2 regions of the Arthrobacter sp. B3I4 genome follow, and region 2 is predicted to be linked to the other one. Evidence: riboswitches for the same ligand, from Rfam matches in the RefSeq annotation. Region 2 holds a riboswitch; the other holds the start of a gene.
The links. A riboswitch is a leader RNA that binds a small molecule or an ion and turns the genes downstream of it on or off. The one in region 2 is predicted to bind cyclic di-AMP.
Positions count from the first base shown of each region.

Region 1: linked by a shared signal. The riboswitch ahead of QFZ61_RS11260 (hypothetical protein) and the one ahead of QFZ61_RS00435 (NlpC/P60 family protein) in region 2 are both predicted to bind cyclic di-AMP.

Region 1 is NZ_JAUSYK010000001.1:2,341,922-2,352,916, reverse strand. Features, by position in the region: gene QFZ61_RS11270 (helix-turn-helix transcriptional regulator) at 1-132, opposite strand, end outside; gene QFZ61_RS11265 (dihydrofolate reductase family protein) at 384-968, shown strand; gene QFZ61_RS11260 (hypothetical protein) at 1,013-1,834, opposite strand; cyclic di-AMP (ydaO/yuaA leader) riboswitch at 1,838-2,031, opposite strand; gene QFZ61_RS11255 (hypothetical protein) at 2,221-2,469, shown strand; gene QFZ61_RS11250 (DNA alkylation repair protein) at 2,516-3,175, opposite strand; gene QFZ61_RS11245 (anti-sigma factor) at 3,231-4,016, opposite strand; gene QFZ61_RS11240 (RNA polymerase sigma factor) at 4,003-4,614, opposite strand; gene QFZ61_RS11235 (DUF4397 domain-containing protein) at 4,733-5,437, opposite strand; gene QFZ61_RS11230 (hypothetical protein) at 5,781-5,963, opposite strand; gene QFZ61_RS11225 (glycoside hydrolase family 16 protein) at 6,064-6,741, shown strand; gene QFZ61_RS11220 (MBL fold metallo-hydrolase) at 6,872-8,281, shown strand; gene QFZ61_RS11215 (MFS transporter) at 8,480-9,679, shown strand; gene QFZ61_RS11210 (STAS/SEC14 domain-containing protein) at 9,623-10,084, opposite strand; gene QFZ61_RS11205 (universal stress protein) at 10,229-10,639, opposite strand; gene QFZ61_RS11200 (sulfite exporter TauE/SafE family protein) at 10,758-10,995, opposite strand, start outside.
Region 2 is NZ_JAUSYK010000001.1:95,193-106,187, forward strand. Features, by position in the region: gene QFZ61_RS00415 (molybdopterin molybdotransferase MoeA) at 1-371, opposite strand, end outside; gene QFZ61_RS00420 (DUF6457 domain-containing protein) at 368-655, opposite strand; gene QFZ61_RS00425 (molybdenum cofactor guanylyltransferase) at 652-1,386, opposite strand; gene QFZ61_RS00430 (HNH endonuclease) at 1,454-1,954, opposite strand; gene QFZ61_RS00435 (NlpC/P60 family protein) at 2,174-2,971, opposite strand; cyclic di-AMP (ydaO/yuaA leader) riboswitch at 3,236-3,429, opposite strand; gene QFZ61_RS00440 (M23 family metallopeptidase) at 3,542-4,363, opposite strand; cyclic di-AMP (ydaO/yuaA leader) riboswitch at 4,368-4,626, opposite strand; gene QFZ61_RS00445 (metal-dependent transcriptional regulator) at 4,747-5,442, opposite strand; gene serC (phosphoserine transaminase) at 5,744-6,874, shown strand; gene QFZ61_RS00455 (MFS transporter) at 6,898-8,250, opposite strand; partial or broken gene QFZ61_RS00460 (DUF3027 domain-containing protein) at 8,570-8,981, opposite strand; gene QFZ61_RS00465 (cold-shock protein) at 8,992-9,375, opposite strand; gene QFZ61_RS00470 (hypothetical protein) at 9,553-9,786, shown strand; gene QFZ61_RS00475 (helicase-associated domain-containing protein) at 9,797-10,995, shown strand, end outside.

The DNA of each region.
Region 1 (10,995 bases), 2.2 Mb from region 2:
GCCGGTACCCGTCTCGATCGCACGGACGGTGCGTTCGGAAGTTCCGGCCAGGTGGGCGAGTTCCTCCTGCGTCAGACCGGCTTCCTTGCGGCTGCGCCGGATCTGCTGGGCGATCCCTGCCACGTCATCCACGCTGCTCCCCCTGATTCCCACGGACCGCAGCCCCTTTCGCACGCACAACCGGCACCGCCCGGCAGTATCCTGCCGGTCATGCCCGGAACCTACCCTATTGTGCCTTCCGCGCTGGCGTTCGGCAATATCCTGCCGAAACTGGCATGACTGGCCTGTACAGGAGAACCAATACCGCCCAGGCGGCAATATCGTGCCGGTCTTCGCCTCTTGGGGCTCTTACCCGGGGAACGGCCGGAGCGTAGGCTTCGGCCATGCGGAAAATCATCGTCGCCTTGCAGGTATCCCTCGACGGGTACTTCGAAGGTCCGGACCGGGACATTGGCTGGCACATGGTGGATGAAGAACTGCATGGCCACTTCAACGACCAGCTCCGGACCATGGGCGCCTTCCTCGACGGCCGGGTGACCTACCAGATGATGGCCGATTTCTGGCCGACCGCGGACCAGGATCCTGACAGCACCCCGGCCATGGCCGAGTTCGCCGGCATCTGGCGCCGGATGCCCAAAATCGTGTACTCCACGACTCTTGAGCGGGCCGGCTGGAACACCACGGTGGTGCGCGACGTCGTCGCCGACGACGTCCTCGCGCTCAAGGAACAACCGGGCGGGGACCTGGCACTCGGCGGCGCCAAGCTTGCGGACAGCTTCCGCAAACTCGGGCTGATTGACGAGTACTGGATCTACATCCACCCGGTCCTGATCGGGAACGGCACGCCGTTGTTCAAGCCCTCGGACAGCAGGACCCCGCTCGCGCTCGTCGAAACGCGGACCTTCGGAAACGGCGTCGTCCTGCTGCGCTACGCCAGCAGCCCGAAAGCCGGCGACCGGCTGCCATAAAGGCAGCCTGCCGCCGGCTTCCGAAACCGGTGTTGGCGCGGGAGTTACGCCCCGGCGCGGACGAAGGTCACGCCACCGGTGGCCGTCAGCCAGGACAGCGGGTGCGAGATCGTCTGGTTTGTTCCGTTCATGCCGCCGCTGATCGCCTGGCCGTTGCCGGCGTAGATGGCAACGTGGCCGGACTGGACGATCATGTCGCCCGGCTGCGGGTCGCCGACAACCTTGCCGTAGTTCAGGAACTGCTGGGGACCGAGGTCGCCCACCGGGATGCCTGCTGCGCCGAGGGCCTTCTCCACCATCGCCGTGCAGTCCTGCGTGATGCCGATCTGGCTGTATGCGGCCGACAGCATGGCGGCATTGACTCCACCGGCCGCCGGAGCGGCTGCCGGAGCTGCGGCTACCGGAGCAGCAGCGGCCGGAGCCGCCACCGGGGCAACGGCCGCGGGAGCCGCAGCTGCCTGGACGGTGATCCGCGGAGCGGCGGGAGCCTTCACAGCGGGAGCCTGTGCAACGGCCGGGGCGGCGGCAACGGCTGGGGCGGCGGGCGCCTCGACGGGTGCTGCCACGGGCTGCTCAATGACGGGAGCCGGCGTGGTGGCAACTTCCGGACGGTCGAAAGTGATTTTGACGGCGGAATCAGCCGTGACCGGAGCAGAAACCTTGCTGGCGATGTCGGCGGCCGATACGGGCGTCGACTCACGTTCGGCCGGCGTGCCGACGGCCGCGTTGGCTGCCATGCCGCTGGTAAGAACGAGGCCCGAGGCTGCGAAGATCACTGCGGCCTGGCGACCAATGGTGGTGGACTTGACCGAGAATGCTGAGGTTCGCCCGGCGTTATGGCGCGCAGCAGTAGTGCTTGAAGACATGAAGTAGCCTCTCCCAATGCCTGCGAGGTGAGCTGTCGGATTCGGATGGGAGGCACCCGGCCGCGGTCCGCTGAAACGGACGCGCGGCTTCACCCCAAGACCCGCTGAAACAGCCGGGCCAAAATTGGTTTCCCCGTCTCTGCCAGATGGTTGCATTCGGATCCCGGGGCCGCGGCAGAGTTAGGCAATCGGCTCAGGAGCGCCCGTAACGGAAACAAACAGGCACCGAACTACCGTAACGGCACCGCGCGGTAATGTCACGTTCAGGTAACGAGGTCGGGGTGTCGGCGGGGAGAACGCCGGCACGGCCCGCCTGGAAAGCCTAGGGCACTGACAGCCACCGCGCATAGGATTGAACCAACCGGCGCGCCCCCAACGGAGGTCCCATGAAGAGCCCCTGTGTTGCCATCTGCCAGCTGAGCGACCAGCCGCAGGAAGACTTTGACGTCAATACCGAGCTGCTCGTTCTGGAGGGCAAGGAAATCCATGTTGCCACCTGGGACGCCGAACCACGCGACGGAGGCTTCGACCTGCACGTTCTCAACGACCGCGTCGATGCGCTTGGTTTCATGGTCGTAACGGATTGGCAGTTTCTGGACGGCAAGGCGTATGCCGTGGTGGAGCGCAGGCCCTGAGTCCAGGCAGCCCGGGCCCGAATCCTCGACGCAGAGACCGGGGTATCTAGAACTCCAGCTCGGGGCGGGTTCTCCGCACGTCGTCCACGACGCGCGTCACGGCTTCCCGGATCAGGCTGCCGGTGTCCGCACCGCCGCCGTCCTCCCCTCCGCCAGAGGCAGCGGAAAGGGACTTTCTAGCCTGGCGGACGAAGCTGTCCCAGTCCCCGCGTCCGGCCCGGAACTCGCGCAACGGTGCAAGCAGGGCCGCGCGGCGCAGCCAGGGGTCCGGATCCTGCAGCCACCGCTCCAGTACGGCCTCGGCCCTGGACCTGCTGTGACCCTCGAGACGTGCGAGGAGCGGCCCGACGACGTCGACCGCGAGCGGATCCGCCAGTTCGGGGAACCGGGCGCTGCGCAGGAAGCCCTCGATCCGGGTCAGGTCCGAGTTATCGAGCGCAGCCAGACCGGATTGCAGGAGGACGACGGCGGCAAGGCGGCGTTCCAGGACCGGCACCGCCCAAAGTTCCGAACAGAGAGCCGTGAGCTCGTCCCGGCCCAGATTCTTATAGCGGCGAAGTGCGTCCCGCACGGTGCCGCGGACAGCGCCGACAGAGGCGCCGTAAACTTCTACGTCGGGGCCGAACCGGGCCTGGGCCTGGTCGGCGCGCTGCCACGAGCTTTCGCGCTGCAGCCCGGCGTCAATGAAGTCTCCGGCCTCACTCATGGCACCATTCTGTCGCAGCGGCGACCACTGGTTGAAACCGGCTAATTGAAACCGCCTAACCCTGCAACGCAAGCTTTCCGCGCGCAATGCTTTCGGCGGAGTGGGCGGGGTCTCCGTCATACGGTTCGTTCGAAACGTCGAGGACCGGGTATTCGGCCAGGTCAAGTCCGGCCGGAACGACGAAAGCTTGGGGGGCCTGGCCAAGGACGCCAAGACTGACCATCTTGGACAGGTCCGAGGATCCCATCCAGACCTCGCGGAAGCCCGAAAGCTTCTCCGGGGGAAGGCTGACGACCACTTGCCGGCTTCCGTCCGGGAGCTTCTCAACGAGCGCACTACCGCTTGACGAATGTCCCGCCAGCGGAGCGAGTGCAGCCCTGGCGACGACCGCGGGCGTGGGTCCGGGGCTCGTCGGGGCTGCCTCCGGGGGCTTCGCGGGGCCGAGAATGCTCAGTGCAGTCCAGGCGCCGGCAGCGCCAAGGAGGACACCGGCAGCCACGCCCAACACCCACAGTCCCCGGCGCGGGAGCCGCGTAACGGGTTGCTGTCCTGAATACTGTCTTCCGGGGGTGCGCAGGGTTACCGCACCACCGGCGCCCAACGGGTCTTTCGCGAGCGACGGCGAGAGCCCCAACGCTTGGTGGATCGCGGCCCAGTTGTGGCTTCCGGGACTTTCCAGCTGAACTTCTTCCGGATTGACGGTGGCTGCGAAGACGGTGCGCCGCAACGCTTCCAGCGTAGTGCCGCACTCCTGGCAGCTCTCCAGATGGCGCGATTCTTCCTCCCCGGCAGACTCCCCCAGAGCGAGCAGGCCGAGGAGTTCCTCGTCAAGATGATCCATGCTCCACCTCCAGCCGGGAGCGCAGCCTGGCGAGGCTGCGGCGGATATGGCTCTTGACCGTGCCGAGGGGTAGGTTGAGCCGGGACGAAATCTGGTCGTGCGTCAGGTCCTCGTAAAAGGCTAGCCGCATGATCGCGGTCTGGGGATGTCCGAGGCGCTCGAGTTCGTCCTCCAGCGTCAGACGGTCCGCGAGCGCGTCAGCATTGGGCTTCTGGCTACCGCTTGCCGGGTCATCGGCCAGGTGTAGAACGGCTCTTTCAACATCCCGTCGTCGGGAGCGGGCGGAGAAGGCATCGGAAATGGCGTTGCGAGTGATCCCGATCAGCCAGGCGGGCAACCGTGCGGCGCCCGGGCGATATCTGGTTCGCGATTTCCAAGCGCGAATAAAGACCTCCTGGGTGACGTCGTCGGCGGCGCCGTGCTCGTGAAGCGCCCTCAACGCCAGCGTATGGACCAGGGGCCCGAGCAGGCGGTAGGCCTCCGCGAGCGCCCACTCCTCACCCGCTGCGAAGGCATGGTCGACTCTGACGTCCCATTCACGATCGGCAGCCTCCACTTGATGCTCCTTAGAGCAGGAATGAGACCTGTGGATCGTCATTATCCCCCCCCAGGTTCCGCCCTGCAATGGCGAAGCGCCCGGGAATGCGGTGGGCGGGCCCGCGATTGCCGCGGCCCCGCCACCTAGTTGGTACCGATTGGGCACCGAGCCGATCCGATCAGTCGTGGTTGGAGGACTTCACCACCTGCACGGCAAGGTCAAGGGTGTTGTCCTTCAGGCTGCCCCAGGCGTAAACGATCGTGTTCTCGCCCGCGTTCACCGTGACATCTGCCGGGCCGATCAGCGCTTCCGTACTGCCCGCCGCCGCCACCGAGGCGGAGATGGTTCCCGCGTCCAGTGTGAGCTTCTTCTGGTCGCCGTTCTCCAGGCCCTCGATCACGGCCGTTCCGCCGGCAAGAACGTCGACGGCGGGGGCTGCGGCAACGTGCCGCACCGTCAGTTTGCCTTGTCCGTCCGGGCTGGCTGAGGTGCTGTTCCGGAACAAGGTGGCCGTGGGTTCCCCGTCTGCCGTTAGGTGCGCGACAGCGGTGTAATCTCGGCCCTCTTGCAGATCAACTTTGACAGGTCCGATTACCGGGTTGTCGGCGCTCGTGGCGTCCGCGCCGGTGATGGCAATCTTGTGGTCTCCCGCACTGACATCAAGCGGACCGGCCAGGCTTCCCGGGGTGAAATTGTCCAGCGTGAGCTTTCCATCCACCCACACGTCCACGGTGAGTCCCGGGACCCCGTGGAGAACGGAGAGTTTTGCCGTGCCATGGTCCTTGTCGGGGCAGTTGTCGCTGGCCTGTGCGGGTGCGGCAAGGGTCAGTCCGGCCAGCAGCGTCATCGTACCGACCACTGCGGAAAGTGATTTCATGTGCATGTAGAGCTCCTCATTGAGGCCCGGATGCGGGCGGTGTTTGGCTTACACCCTTACTACCGGCCGGCTGGGCCGTCCGGATGCAGCCGACCCACAACTTTTTTTATTCAGGGAGCTGCCCCGCGCTGCGCGGGCGTTTGCTGACCAACGTTACGAGCGGGTAACGTTGTCGGCTGACCTGAGGGTCTGGCCCTAACGCAGGGCCCGGGCGTCCGCTTGGCGGGCGGCCGTTGCGCCGGCTGGCGCCTGCTCGTTCTGTCTTTCTGACGGGGCTGAAGAAGCTTCAGGAACTCTCGTGTGGGGTCGATCGCGCTTGTTGCTTGCGCTAGTTCGATGTCCCGGAGGGTCACTTGCTTAAGAAAATTGCCGTTACCGTTACACTGGGCGCTTTGTCGCTGACCGGGTGCAGCTCAGCCTCTCTGGCCGGAAGCGTTGAGCCCGCGAACGCAACGACTCCGACGTCGTCGACGCCGTCCGCCTCGACGTCGTCAGCACCGTCCGCCGCCTCAGCCACCGCTGCCGCAGCCACGCCCGCTCCGCCCGCTCCGCCCGCGGCAGCCGCGCCCGCTCCCGTCGCGCCCGTCCCCGCCGCAGCCGTCCCGGCCGAGCCTCCTGCGCGGGCTGTTCCCGTGGCGGCGCCCGCCGCTCCCCCGGCAGGTGACGGCGTTCAGGCTGCGGCCGCCTTCGGCTGGGGGCCGGTGCTCGCCGGTGACGAGTTCTCCTACACCGGCGCGCCGGACCCCGCCAAATGGGGTATGTACGACGGTCCAGGCCACGCCGGCAAGGGCATCCGAAGCCCCCGGGCCTGGTCTGTTGCCGACGGCGTCGTCACCGTCACGGGCGACTCGGCCGGCACCACCGGCGGAATGTCGGCGAAGTTCAGCCAGCAGACCTATGGGCGCTGGGAAACCCGGATGAAGACCAGCGTCCGCGACTCCGAATACCACCCGGTGCTGTTGCTGTGGCCAAACAAGCCCTCGGCCAACTGCGCAGAAGTGGACTTCGCCGAAGGCGAGTCGAAGACTTCGGCCATGAAGTTCTACCTGCACTACGCCTGCAGCGGCGGAAAGTTCCAGGTCAGCGCGGCCACGCCGGTCGACTCAACCCAGTGGCACAACTACGCGGTGGAATGGACTCCGTCAGGGGTCACCGGTTATATCGACGGCGTACGGACCTTCACCGATACCAACCCTGGGCATCAACCCACGGTCGGCATGCACCAGACGATCCAGCTCGACTGGTTCCCGGACGGCACCGCAGTCACCCCGTCGCAAATGCAGGTCGACTGGGTCCGCGTCTACCAGTAGGACAATAACGTCGCGCCGGGCGCTCCGACCCTTGGTCTGCCGCATTTGCGGGATACCCCCGGGGGTATTACTCTTGAACGTAGAGGCGGAAGGAATCCCTTCCCCGTCCACCTCAAGAAGGAGTTCCCGAATGCTTATCGAACGCATTTACGACGAAGACCTCGCACAGGCCAGCTACTTCATCGGCTGCCAGAGCAAGGGCGAGGCGATCGTCGTCGATCCCCGCCGCGATATTGCCGTCTATGAGAACCTCGCCGCCGCCAACGGCATGAAGATTGTGGCAGTCACTGAGACCCACATCCACGCGGACTTCCTGTCCGGCACCCGCGAGTTGGCTGCCGTCACCGGCGCTACCGCCTACGTCTCCGGCGAAGGCGGCGCCGACTGGCAGTACGGCTTCGAGGCTGAACGCCTCAACGACGGTGACACCATCACCCTGGGCAACATCACCGTGAAGGCTGTGCACACTCCCGGCCACACCCCAGAGCACCTGTCGTTCCTGGTCACTGACGGGGCCTTCGCAGAAGCCCCCGGCTACCTGCTTTCCGGTGACTTCGTGTTCTCCGGTGACCTGGGCCGCCCGGACCTGCTGGACGAGGCAGCCGGCGGCGTCGACACCCGCTTCGAAGGCGCCAAGCAGCTCTTCGCCAGCCTGCGGGATAAGTTCCTGACCCTGCCCGACCACGTCCAGGTTCACCCCGGCCACGGTGCCGGCAGCGCCTGCGGCAAGGCCCTCGGCGCCATCCCGTCCTCCACCGTCGGCTACGAACGCCTCTACGCCTGGTGGGGCCCGTACCTGGCCGCCAACGACGAACAGGGCTTCATCGACGAACTGCTCGACGGCCAGCCCGACGCGCACGCCTACTTCGCCCGGATGAAGCACGAAAACCGTGAAGGCCCCGCCGTCATGGGCGAACGCAAGCCGCTGACCGAACTGGACACCGCCGCCGTCGCCAAGGACCTGGCCGCCAACAAGGCGATCTTCGTTGACACCCGTCCCAACGGCCAGGTCCACGAGGGAACCGTCACCGGCGCGGTCAACATCCCCGCCGGCAAGTCCACCGCCAGCTTCGGCGCCTGGGTGGTTGACCCCGAAAAGGACAAGACCCCGCTGGTCCTGCTCGCCGCTGACCAGGCCGCCGCGATGGAGATGTGGGACCACCTGGTCCGCGTCGGCATCGACAAGGTCGCCGGCTACGTCACCGGGCTCGAAGGCCTGCCGATCTCCGTCCCGAAGCTGATCCAGCCTGAGGAACTCGACGGTTTCGACGCCGCCATGGTCCTGGACGTCCGTAACAAGACCGAGCACGCCGCCGGCCACATCCCCGGCTCCTACCAGCTAAGCGGCGGCCGCGTCATGTGGCACCTGGACGAACTCCCGGCAGAGGGCACCATCGTCTCCTACTGCCAGAGCGGAGTCCGGAACTCCGTCGCCGCGAGCGCCCTGCGCCGCGCCGGCTACGACGTGCTCGAGCTCGACGGCAGCTACGCCGCCTGGACCGCCCGGCAGCAGGCTCCGGAAACCGTTCCGGCCAGCTAGCTAGGCACAGCAGCAGGCAGTAACAGCGTGGGGCGGCGGACCGGACAACCGGAACGCCGCCCCACGCGTTCCCCCAACAACAGTGGAGTACCCGTGACGTTCGCCCAGGCACCCTCCCGGCACGACGACGCGGTCCGGCGCGACGACCGGCAACACGCCGGCGTTACCCTCGGCCTGCGTCAGAACATCGCCCAGTTCCTGCTTCTGGTCGCGGTCAATGCCCTGGTCGGCGGAACCCTCGGCCAGGAACGCACCATCCTGCCCCTGCTGGCCGACCGGGTCTTTCATCTGGACCTCTACACCTCCGCGCTGACCTACATCCTGGCTTTCGGCATGGCGAAGGCCGTCACCAACTACTTCGCCGGCACCCTCTCGGACCGTTACGGCCGCAAGCCCGTCCTCGTCGCGGGCTGGTTGATCGCCCTGCCGGTCCCGTTGCTGCTGATTTTCGGGCCCTCCTGGGGGTGGATCGTCGCCGCCAACGTGGTCCTGGGCATCAGCCAGGGACTGACCTGGTCAACCACCGTCATGATGAAGATGGACCTGGTGGGCCCGTCCCGCCGCGGCCTGGCCATGGGCCTGAACGAGGCGGCCGGCTACCTCGGCGTCGCCGGCACCGCGTTGGCCACCGGCTACATCGCCGCGAACTACGGTCTGCGCCCGGGACCGTTCCTGCTCGGCGCGGCCTTCATCGCCGTGGGCCTGGGCCTCTCGGTCTTCGCGGTGAAGGAAACCCGGCATCATGCCAGGCTCGAAGCGGCCAGCCACACTGCCGCCCACGCCGACGCCCACGCCGACCTCAGCAACCGGCAGGTCTTTACCCTGACCAGCTTCCGCGACAAGTCGCTGTCCTCCGTCAGCCAGGCCGGCATGGTCAACAACCTCAACGACGGCCTTGCCTGGGGGCTTTTCCCGGTCCTCTTCGCTGCCGCCGGACTGACCGTCGAAAGAATTGGAATCCTTGCCGCGGTCTATCCTGCCGTGTGGGGCGCAGGGCAGCTCGTCACCGGGGCACTGTCGGACAAGTACGGCCGCAAGTGGCTGATTGTCGGGGGCATGCTCGTCCAGGCGGCGGCCCTCTGGCTGGTTGCCTTCGGCACCGGGTTCGGCTGGTGGCTGGCGGCAGCGGTACTGCTCGGCGCCGGCACCGCCATGGTCTATCCCACCCTCCTGGCCGCGATCGGCGACGTCGCCCACCCGGCCTGGCGGGCCCGTTCGGTGGGAATCTACCGGCTCTGGCGCGACGGTGGATTCGCCATCGGGGCGCTGCTCGCCGGCATCCTCGCCGACGCCTACGGCATCCCGGCCGCTGTCGCCGTCGTGGGCGCCATCACCGCGCTCTCAGGAGTCCTTGTGGCCGCCCGGATGCGCGGCACCGACCACCGACCCGGGGCCTAACGTCCCCGGCGGTGCCGGGCGGGGCTGTTCTCCCTCCCGCGACGGGAGCCCGGCCAGCCATTCCGCCGCCTCCGAACCTGAGACGAAGTACGCATGCGGGCAGAAGCTGTGACGTCCAAGGGCTGCGGCTACCACCGTGTCGACGACACTGGACCCGACCAAGGCCACTGCTGAGACGGCCTGGGCCCGTTCAAAAGCGCCCCGGGCTGCAGCGCTCATGGTCACTGCGGAAATCTCCACCAGCAACGGCAGCGCCCGGCCGGCACCGAGTCGCCGCATTGCCTCGATGGACGCAGCTGCGTCCTCGGCATCGACCTGCGAACCCGGCATCCAGCGAAGGTGGAAAAACCCGGCCTCGCTGATGCAGAGCCGTGCTTTGCCTCCGGCAATCAAAATGTTTTCCACGGTCCCCCCCTAGGCCTCCAACATACGGTACTCGAGCCTGGCTTCGCTGACTCTCCAGACCGGGCGCGGGATCACGTCAACTGTCCGTCCGGCGCAGCTCCGCCTGCGCTCCGGCGGGCCCGCCGCGTCGCCGTCGCCCGGACTTCAGCCTCGGGCCGAATCCGCGCCGGTCCGGACCACCAGCATCGGGCACCGGGCGTGGTGCACGGCATGGTTCGATACCGAGCCCAGCAGCATTCCGGTGAAACCGCCGTGACCGCGCGATCCGACGACCAGAAGATCAGCCGCGGCGGCGGCGCCGAGCAGCACGTCAGCAGGACGGCCTTCCGCCACCTCCCCGGTGACGGCCACCCCGGCGCCGGCCGAGCGCACCATCGCCTCGGCGTGCGACTGCCGGGTGTGATCCCCGAAGGCGTCGTGGTCCGGGGCCCGGCCGTCCGCGTCCCCGATCGCGGGGTAATGCCAGGCGCTTACGACGTGGACCTGCCCGGAGCGCAGGCGCCCCTCCTCAAGCGCCCATTCCAGGGCCGCAAGCGAGGAGTCCGACCCGTCCACTCCGACGACAATACGAAAAGGTTTGCGGTTGCCATGACTCGGACCGACGCCACCAAGAAAGCGCCGGAGGACAGGTCCTCCGGCGCTTCATTTGTCCGGCTTCGCAATACGGCTTAGCTCAGGAGAGCAGCGCCTGCACGGTTACATACACCGCGACCAGCAGCACCAGGACGCCGAAGCTGCGTTTCAAGACCTTGTCCGGGATTTTGGTTCCGAGCCGGCCGGCGATGAGGGAGGCGACCATCGCTGTCCCCGCGAAGGCAGCTGTGACGCCCCAGTCGATCTGCAGGTCACCGAGGTGGGCGGCGAAACCTGCGATCGAGTTGATGACGATGATGACCAGCGAGGTTCCGACG
Region 2 (10,995 bases):
TCCCCGATAACGCCGCTTTCACTGCGGAGCACTGCTTTGGCGCCCGGGGGGATCAGTCCCCCGGTGACAATCGGGCTGGCCTGGCGCGGGGCCAACCGCTGACCCGGTTCAGCGAGGATCCAGGGCCCGCTGCCATTGACAGCCCACCCGTCCATAGCGGAGGAAGCGTAATGCGGCATGTCGTGCAGGGCCACGACGTCCTCCGCCAGCGTCCGTCCCAGCGCATGGCGGAGCGGAACCGGCGCTGGCAGGATGGGCGCGGCGCAGTCGAAGGAGAGCTGCCGGGCCTCCTGCCAGGTGTGGGCGAGATGCCGGTGCGGCGCCTGTTCCGGGCCAGCGCCGATACTGCCGTCAGGTGACCCGGGCGTCATGCCCCGGAGGCCTCGGAGGCGCCGTAGTCCTTGGCCAGTTTCCGGGCCACCGCCATGGCTGCCCTCATCGAAGCGTCGTCCGGTGCCTGGCCGGAACCAGAGGCCAGGCCGGCGGCGAAGCCAGCGATGAAGGTGGTCAGCGGCGCGGCCGGACGGACGATGGAGTGGGCGGCCACGCCGGCCAGCCCCAGCACTTCGTTGATGTCGACGTCGACGTCTTCCAGCTCCAGGGCCTGGAGCAGCGCGCGGCACCAATCTTCGAGCGTTTCATCCTGGCTCTTCACGGCATGCCTCCCAAGTCGTTTACGGCCCCTGGCCCACCGGACCGGCGTGAGCCGGTCGTCGATACCCCCAAGGCGGAGGCGTCATCCCATGTGTCCACGTCATCGGTGGAGCCGGGCGGAACCGGGACCGTCCGCAGGTCAAGACTAGCAAGCAGGGCGAAGACAGATCCGCCCTGAAGCTCGCCGCGTCGTGCCGCCCCGTCGACGGCCCGTTGTAGCGCGGCTGTGCTATAAAGTCCCACCAGGGGCTGGGTGCGGCCGTCCGCCGAGACCGCCACTGCCCCCTCGAGCGGCGTCGGCGGCCCAGCGTCTGCCAGGGGCGGGCCGTCCAGCGGCGCGGGCGGGCCGGCATCTGCCCTACTACCGACGTCGTTTGCCATGGTTTCGAGCAGGGAAGGAATGGCGTCCGCGACCATCGGCATGTCGCAAGCGATCACGAGCGTCCGGGGCGCCGGACCGTCAGCGGCACTTTGCGCTGCTCCGGCTAAGGCAGCAAGCCCGGCCGCAATGGCAGCAGCGGGGCCGCCAAAAGGAGGGTCTTCACGGCATCGGAGCACGGCCGGGGGCAGCGTGACGGTGCCGGGTCCCACAACAACGCTCCGGCGGGCACCGCTGGCTGCCTGCAGGGAGCGTTCGAGCAGGGTCTGCCCGTGCAGGACCAGTTGGGCTTTGGGCACACCGCCGAGCCGGGAGGACCTGCCTCCGGCGAGGATTACGGCATCAAACGGCACCTACCCAGCCTAGCCGTACCGGCACCTCGCTGTTCGCAGGGCCGGCCGTACTGACGGGCACAGCGGGCTAGTGCGCCGACTCGGGGAGCAGGAAGGGGTCCCAAGCCGGCGTCGGCTTCTCCAGTTCCTTGATCTGCCAGATCGTGCCTTTGGGCGGGCCGGGAACAAAGCCGAGCCGCCACCCCATCTCCGCGGGGGTATGGTCCCCCTTGGCGTTGTTGCAGTGCAAGCAGGCTGCGACCAGGTTTTCCCAGGAGTCAGCGCCGCCCCGGGACTTGGGCTGGACATGGTCGATAGTGTGGGCTGCTTTGCCGCAGTAGGCGCAGCGGTGGTTGTCGCGGCGCAGCACTCCCCTGCGGCTGACGGCCGTGAGGATGTTGTAGCGCGGCCGGATGTACCGGTTGAGCAGGATCACACTCGGGCGGCCCAGGATCTCCTGGGGCCCGACGACCGGGTCGTCGCCTTCGGCCAGCACGCTGGCCTTTCCGGTCAGGACAAGGACCAGCGCCCGGCGGAAGGTCACCACCGCTAGCGGTTCATATCCAGCATTCAGAACAAGAGTGCGCATCCGCATACCTCTTCACGGCCGCACCCGCCAGGGGCACGAGGGCCGGCTGCCCTCTGCATGGTCGGGCTATGATCGACACCACAAGAGTAAACACCGGAAGCCCGGATTGCCGAATTTTTCTTCCGGGCCCTGCGGCGGCCGGGAGGCCCGCGAACGCGAAAGACCCCCACCGGAAGGCAGGGGTCTTTCGCGTTATCACGGCAGTTGCCGCGGGGAGTCCTAGCCGCCGACGCGGATGAAGACCGGGCCGGAACCAACGTTGACGCTGTACAGCGCGGTGGTGCCGCCGTTCCAGCCACCGTGGACGGCCATGCCGTTGCCGACATAGACAGCGATGTGGGCCATGCCCATGCCGCCGTTCTGGTAGTAGGCAAGGTCGCCCGGCTGCGCTTCGGCGGCGCTCACGGTGCGGCCCAGGGACAGGTAACCTGCCGGCCAGCCGTGGTAGTTGACGCCGACGGCGGCCAGCGCGTTGGTGGCCAGCATGGTGCAGTCCTGCGAGACACCGATCTGGGCGTAGGCGGCGGCGGCGATGGAGGCGCCCATGCCGCTGACAGCAGCCGGAGCCTTGGTTGCCAGGGAGGCGGTCGTTGCGGTGCCGGTGGAAGCGGCAGTTCCAGCTGCAGTTGCAGCGGCGGCGGGTGCAGCGGCCTCAGTTGCGGCGGGTGCTTCCTTGACCTCGACGACGGGCTTGGGTGCCTCGACGACGGGGGCCGGCGCGGTGGTCACGGCAGGCTTCTCGTAGGAGATAGCGATGGTGGAAGCCGCGGAAATCGTGGCCGGCGCGGTGGACTGAACTTCCATGGCGGAAGCGGAGGTCGATTCACGCTGAACGTTGGTCTCGGCAGCGTTGGCCGCGATACCGCTGGTCAGGACCAGGCCCGAGGCTGCAGCGATAACCGCAGCCTGGCGACCCATACCACCGGCGTTGTCGCCGACGGCCTTAGCAATGACAGCCAGCGAGTTGGTCTTCGTGACCTCGGCGCGGTGGCGTGCAATGGTTGCACGAGTAGTCATTCAGTTCTCTCTTTCGTGATCCTTGTGTCCGCGCTGATTGCAGGCGGGACTGAGGACGCTCCGGCATCTTGGGGGTACGCCGGATCGCCCCGAAACGGGTTTCTTTAGCGAAGGGTGTACTGCGAAGACGCGCCAAAAGCAGGAACTGCAGTGCATAGTCCAGTCCGGGCGCCGGAAAGGGCAGCGCGGAGCATGGAGTTCAGCGGGCTCGACTGAGCCTCGCCGGCGCGAAAACGCGCAGCATTGTGGCGTGAAGACACGAAAGTAGCCTCTCCCAATGCCTACGAGGTGAGCTGTCGGATTCGGATGGGAGTCACCCGGCCGCGCTGCTTCCTGGGAAGCTTTGCGACTTAACCCCTAGGTCTTCTTGCGAAGACCAAAATTGGTTCCCCCGCCCCTGCCAGACGATGTCATGCGAACGGACCTTGAGCGGTGGCAGAGTTAGGCAATCCACTCAAGAGCGCCAACTTCGGTGAAGTTGGCGTGCTTCCTACGGTACAGCAGTTGGGACCAAATGTCACATTCAGATCACGGCGTGTCACATAAATGCGAGCAGTCCCTCGGCTCCTTTCAGAGCCAGCCCAGCGGATCCACGACGTCCCCGTTTACCATCACCTCGAAGTGGAGGTGGCAGCCGGTGGAAGCGCCGGTGGTCCCGCTCATCGCCACCACGTCGCCGCGGGAGACCTGCTGGCCCACGCGGACGTTGGAGGACGACAAGTGGTTGTACGTGGTCTCCAGGCCATTGCCATGGTCGATCACGACCCGGTTACCGCCCCCGTAGGGGTGCCAACCGGAAAAAGTTACGGTGCCGCTCGCGGCGGCGTGCACAGCGGTGCCGCACTGCGCGGCGTAGTCCTGGCCTCGGTGGAACTCCCCGACCGCGCCGGTGATGGGACTGACCCGGTAGCCGAACGGCGAGGCAGTGACCATGGAGTCAAGCGGCATGCCCAGGCTGCCGGCAGAGGCGGCCCGGGTGATGGTTCCGGCGGACTGTGCGCTCAGCAGCTGCTTGAGTTTGCCGTCCGGGTCACCCTTGGTGGTCACCGCGGTGCGGTTGAAGTCGATCTTGGCGTCTGCGGCTTTGACCTCGGGCTGCGCCGCGGCTGAAACGGACGTCGTCGTCGTCGCAGCGTCGGTGGCAACCGCCGGACCGGTAGCCGGAACGGCCACTGTGAGGACCAGACCGGTGGCCGCCAGGGCGATGCCGGCTTTCTGCCCCACACCGCTGACGGCGGCGAAGTCCGTCACCTGGCGGAAGGGGCTGCGCCGGCCGCGGCGCTCATCCCGGTGCGCATCCCGCGGGCGCTCGGCAAAGATGTCGGCGGCCGGGCGCGGCTCCGGAGCGGGACCGGTCGCACGACGGCGGCCCCGGACGGTCTGGGTGGTCAACTACGGTTCCTCTCTGGATAGCCTGCGAAGTTAGCTGTCGGATTCGGGTCAGAGAGCTCAAAGACCCGGTCCGCCGGTGCAAGCATCCAGGCGCAGGGGTATCCAGGCGCAGGGGTATCCAGGGGACGCCTCGTGCAGGTTGCTTGCCGCTAGCGGACTTCACCCCAAGGCTGTTGCATCAACAGCCGTTAGTGGTTCCCCCGCCTCTGCCAGAAGGTGACGCGCCCGGCTGATCCGCTGGCAGAGCTCGGCTTCGGATCAGATAACGCTTGTGTATCGGTACTAGTCGTCAACTATAGGGGATTAAGGCCTATAGTAATAATTTCGTTATCTCCTAGACGGGCTAGTAAACAGCACCCTTACGGTATGCTTTCTAGCTTCGTCTACCCGCGGGTAACAAAGACGTGGGCCGCGACCTCCGGCGGCAACTCCAGGGCGCCTTCAATGTCCGGAACCCGGACCGAGATGTACTCGCCGACGCGCTCGAGTGAAACGGTGGCCCCGGGCCGGATGCCGCCCTCGTCGAGTTGGACCAACAGCTCGGGCTCGACCTGGATGGGCTCGGCCAGTCGGCTGACCGTGATGCGTGAATCGGCGCCGTAGCCCGCCATCGCGTCCAGCAGATTGACGACGCCCTGAGGCGCTTCGCCCGGCGGCAGTCCGCCGAGTTCGGCAAGGCCCGGAATCGGGTTTCCATACGGGGACACCGTGGGGTGGTCCAGCATGTCGAAGATGCGCTGCTCGACCCGCTCGCTCATCACGTGTTCCCAGCGGCAGGCTTCCTCGTGGACGTAGGCCCAGTCGAGTCCGATGACATCCGCGAGCAACCGCTCCGCCAGACGGTGCTTGCGCATCACTTCGATGGCGCGCCTGCGGCCCGTCTGGGTCAGTTCGAGGTGCCGGTCGCCGGAGACAACCACGAGCCCGTCGCGCTCCATCCGGCCGACGGTCTGGGAAACGGTGGGGCCGGAGTGACGGAGCCGTTCGGCGATGCGAGCGCGGAGGGCGACGATGTTTTCTTCTTCAAGTTCCAGGATGGTCCGCAGATACATCTCGGTGGTATCGATCAGATCCGTCATTCAGCTCAGCTCCTCGAGCGCCGTCCTTGCGTCATTCCCACCGTACAGCGTGCAGGTATGCGCCCCGGCGAAATCCGCCGCACATCAGCGGCAAGCCTAGCCTATTTTGAATTAGTCCCGATAATCGACCGCCGCGGCGGCCCGGGCCGCCGCCGCAGGACCGGAGCCACCGGTGCGCGTCTCAGTGACCGGACTATGACGACCGTTTTTCCCGCCTGTGCCGGGCTGTCGGGCAGAATAAAGGCGGCCCTTAACCATGCGTCCCAGCCCCACCATGCACCCAGCCGAAATCGGAGCCACCGTGAGCGACACCAGCATCACTATTCCCGCGACCCTGCTGCCCAGGGACGGCCGGTTTGGCGCCGGCCCGTCCAAGGTCCGGCCGGAACAAATGGAGGCCCTGTCCGCCGCCTCGGCGACCCTGCTCGGCACTTCGCATCGGCAGGCGCCGGTCAAGAACCTCGTTGGCTCGGTCCGCTCCGGTCTTGGCGACTTCTTCCGCGCCCCCGACGGCTACGAGGTCATCCTCGGCGTCGGCGGTTCCACCGCCTTCTGGGACGTCGCCAGTTTCGGCCTGGTTGAGAACAAGGCGCAGCATTTGTCTTTCGGCGAATTCGGCTCTAAATTCGCCGCGGCCACCAACAAGGCTCCGTTCCTCGCGGAGTCCTCCATTATCAAGGCCGAGCCCGGTACCCGTCCCGAGGCCCGGGCCGAAGCGGGCGTGGACGTTTACGCCTGGCCGCAGAATGAGACTTCGACCGGCGTCGCCGCGCCCGTCAGGCGGGTCCCGGGTGCGGACAGCGGCTCGCTCGTCCTGGTTGACGCGACCTCCGCGGCCGGCGGCTTGGACGTCAACGTCGCTGAGTCGGATGTCTACTACTTCGCCCCGCAAAAGAATTTCGCGTCCGACGGCGGCCTGTGGCTGGGCCTGTTTTCCCCCGCCGCCCTGGAGCGCGCGGCACGGATCAAAGCCAGCGGCCGCTGGATCCCGGACTTCCTGGACCTCCAGACCGCCATCGACAATTCGCGGCTGAACCAGACCTATAACACCCCGGCGCTGGCCACCCTGGTGACGCTGGACGCGCAGGTCCAGTGGCTCAACGCCAACGGCGGGCTCGACTTTGCGGCAACCCGCACTGCCGACTCCGCTGGGCGCATCTACCGCTGGGCCGAGGCCTCTTCCTACTCCACACCCTTTGTGGCCAGGGCCGAAGACCGGTCCAACGTGATCGCCACCATCGACTTCGCGGACTCAATCGACGCCGCGGCCATTGCCAAAGTTCTGCGAGCCAACGGCATCGTCGACACCGAGCCGTACCGAAAACTGGGCCGGAATCAGCTGCGCATCGCCACCTTCGTGGCAATCGAACCCGACGACGTATCGGCGCTGCTTGACTGCATCGACTTCGTCGTAGGCGAGCTCACGAAGTAGCCTAAGGGTCCGAGCCGGACCCGTCAGCGGTCGACGGCGTCGCCCGGGTCTTTCTCCCGGACGGCGCCTTCGCTGTTTTCCGGCGGGACGGCGCCGGCTGGGCCGTTCGCCGGGGCCGCCGGGACAACGCGGAAGTACCGGAGCCCCCGCGCGCGGCGGTTGAAGGTGATCCGGAGCTGCTTGGCCCGGACGATCCACACCATGCCGATCAGGGCTGTGCTCAGTCCGGCGGCGGCGGCCACCCCCAGGGACCAGCGGGCACCGGCAACGTTCGCGACCCAGCCTACAAATGGGGCGCCGATGGGGGTGCCGCCCATGAAGATGGCCATGTACAGCGCCATCACGCGGCCGCGCATTACGGGGTCCGTCGTGGTCTGGACGTAGCCGTTGGCGCTGGTCATCATGGTGATGGCGAACAGGCCGACCGGCACCAGCGCGACGCCGAACCAGAAGTAGCTGGGTGCCAGCGCCGCGAGGCCCGAGGTGACGCCGAAGGCGCCGGCTGCCCCGAAAATCACGCGCAGCCTCGGGCGGCCCCGCCCGGCTGACAGCAGCGCTCCGGCGACAGAGCCGATGGCCATAATGGAGTTCATCAGGCCGAAGGCGCCGGCGTCGAGGCCGAACTCGGTCCCGACCATGGCCGCGATAAAGAGGACGAAGTTCAGGCCGAGGGTACCGACGATAAACACCGCCACCAGCACCACGACGATGTCGGGCCGGAACCGCACGTAGCGCAGGCCTTCGCGGATCCTGCCCTTGCCGGCCGGGGCCTTGGGCAGCTGCCGCAGCGAGGCCGCCGGGATTCTCGCCAGGCTGACAAGCAGGGCCACAAACGTAACCGTATTGACCAGGAACACCCAGCCTGGCCCGACGGCGACCGTCAGCACGCCCGCGACAGCCGGACCGATCATCCGCGCGACATTGAAGGAGGCGCTGTTGAGGGCGACGGCGTTGGGCAGGTAGTCGTCGCGCACGAGTTCGGAGACGAAGGTCTGCCGGACAGGGGCGTCCAGTGCGGAGACGACTCCGAGCAGGAGGGCGAAAATGTAGACGTGCCATAGCTGCGCGGCCCCGGAGAGCACCAGCAGCCCGAGCCCGGCGCTTAGCAGGGCCATCGCCGACTGGGTCAGGACCAGCAGCGTCTTGCGGTTGAAGCGGTCCGCGACCAGCCCGGCCACCGGGGCGAGGAAGAGTTGCGGGCCCAGCTGGAGGGCCATGGTGATGCCCATGGCTCCGGCGTCCTGCGCGCTGAGGTGGTCAAAGACCAGCCAGTCCTGCGCGGTGCGCTGCATCCAGGTCCCGATGTTGGAAACCAGGGCGCCGATAAACCAGATCCGGTAGTTCAGGATATGCAGCGATTTGAAGGTGGACCTCATGTCCCGGCCTCCCGCTGTCGTCCCCCGAACCGTGCCAAACCGCTAGTTGGCCTCGACGGCGCGGGCGAGTCCTGCCCGGTACCGAAATCGGCGTCCGTTGCGCCGCCGTCGCCTTCTTCCGCGCTGGATTCCTCCGCGCCGGTTTGCTCCGCGCCGGTTGCCTCCGTGCCTGGTTCCTCCGTGACGGGTTCCCCCGCGCCGGTTAGCTCGGCACCGGTTTCCTCAGCTGCATCCTCTTCCGGCCCGGTTTCCGGGCCCGCATCTTCTGCCGACTGGGCGTCAGCGTCTGCCGGCGTCCGCTCGGCTGCCGGCTGCTCTGCGGCTTCGTCCTGCTGGGCGTCCTCGGGCCGGACGCGTTCCGCCCACGGCACCCACTCCGGGGCCAGGATGGAGTCCTCGGAGGGCAGCAGACCGAGTTCGTCCACGGTGACCACCTTGGACCGTGAGTTGCGCGTGAGTACCGCGTACCACTGCCAGCCGCCGTACCCGGGCAGCTTGGACTCGAAGAGGTGCGTAACCAGACGGTCGCCTTCGCTCTTGACCGCCAGGTGGCGGCCCACCTGGCCGGCGGGGGCGATGCCCTCCACGGCGGCGCGGGCCACGTCGACCGAGGCGGCCAGGAAGGCGTCCGGCTTGCCGACGCGCCAGACCGGCACGCCGTAGCGCGGCTTGGATCCTGCCTTGGGACCGGCGGCGCCGGTGGCCGCGGGCTGTTCAGCTTCCGAAGTCATCGCCTTAGCCTTACGCGTCCAGCTCGTCGGCGACCTTACGAAGCGCGACGGCGATGGCCTTGGCCTTGTTGCCTTCCGGGTACTTACCCGCAGACAGCGTTCCGGAGAGGTTGTCCAGCACGCTGACCAGGTCCTGGACCAGCGGTGCGAGGTCCTTCGCGCTGGGCCGCTTGGCCTTGGCGATGGACGGAGTCTTGTCCAGCACTCGCAGCCCCAGGGCCTGGGCGCCCTTGCGGCCGTCGGCCACACCGAACTCCACCCGGGTTCCGGCCTTAAGCTCCGTTATGCCTTCGGGCAGCGCCGACTTGGGCAGGAAGACTTCCTGGCCGTCCTCGCCCGCGAGGAATCCGAAGCCCTTTTCCTTGTCATACCACTTGACCTTGCCGGTAGGCACGTAATCAACCTTCTTCGTTCTGCTTGGGACGCGGCCGGCGGCCACCGCATCCGCATTGATATGCGGGTTCAGGGTGTGGCTGCCTGGACCGTGTTGGTCTGTTCCTCCAAGGTTATCGTGCCTCGTCCACTTTGCGGTTTGAGGCGCGGACGCAGCCGGACTGTTAGCGTTGCCCCCATGACACCACAGCGCTTCCGGCGGCCCCTGTTAATTCTTGCCGCCGCCGTCGCCGCGCTCTCTTTAATCGCCGTCGGGGCCGTCATGGCTATGGCCTTTAACAACACGGTGGCCCCGGTATGGCTGACGTCCACCGCCCTGTACGGGCTGCCCGTGGCTTTCCTGCTGATGGCGGCTCTCGTGGTCGACGCCGTCGCAGCCCGCCGCCGCCCGCGGGACCAAAGCGAAAGGTAACGTTGGATTAATGTCCCGGATCCGCGCGCTCAGCAAGGAACTAGAGGCACGCAGCGACGACTCGTTGCGGGCCCTGTTCTCCGCGCGGCCGGACCTAATCTCCCCTCCGGTGCCGGACTTCTCCGCCCTCGCCGCGCGGGCCAGCAGCCGCGTGAGCGTTCAGCGGGTGCTGGAACGCCTGAACCGCCCCCAGATGCAGGTCCTTGAAACCCTCCACCTCTGCACCAACACCGACACCGGGCACAGCGCGTCCGCCGCGACGCTCAAGCGGCTGATCAACGGCTCCACCGTCGCCGCCCTGGAGCGGCTGCTCCATTCCTTGCAGGAACTGGCCCTCGTCCACCGCGCCGAAGCGCCGCACGGTGTGGCCGCAGCGGTGGCCCGGCAGCACCATTTCCTCCCAGTCGGCAGCCTCAAGGACGTCATCGGTATCTATCCGGCCGGGCTGGGGCGCAGCTACACGGAGCTGGTGCGACTGCAGCCGGCCTTCGCGCAGCGCGTCGTGCAGCTGGTCGGCGAACTGCACCGCACCGGCGCCGACATCGCCCCGGCCGCCACCCCGATGGAGGCTGCGCTGTCCCTGCAGCGCTGGACCGCCTCCCCCGAGTCGCTGCAAAGGCTGCTCGCCGGCGCGCCGGACCGGACGGCCGCCTTGCTTGCCCGCTTCGGGAACTGGGCCATGGGGGCCGTCCCGCAGGCCCAGCGGCGGGCGTCGGTGCTCCACGAGGGCAACGACGTCGGCCCCGTCGACTGGCTCCTGGCACGCGGGCTGCTGGTACCGCTGGACGCCGCCCACGTGGAGCTCCCACACAGCGTGGGCGTATCGCTGCGCGGCGGTTTCGTCATCGAGCACTTCGCCCTTAGTCCCCCGGTGCCGCAGCTGGGACTGACCAGCGCCGCCCTCCGCCGCAACGCCGCCCTCGGTGCCATCGCCGAAACCCTGAGGCTCGCCGGTGAACTGCTCTACGCGGTGCGGGAGCAGCCGCTCACCACCCTGCGCAGCGGCGGCGTCGGCGTCCGGGAGATGAAGCGCCTCGCCGACTCGTTGCGGATCGGCCAGCACGAAGCCGGCGTCCTTGTAGAGCTGTGCGCCCTCGCCGGCCTGCTGCGCCTGGACGTCGACAGCTCCGCGTGGATCCAGGCGCCGCAGCTGGAATGGTTGGCGCTGCCCCGGCAGGAACAGTGGCTCTGGCTGGTCAACGCCTGGCT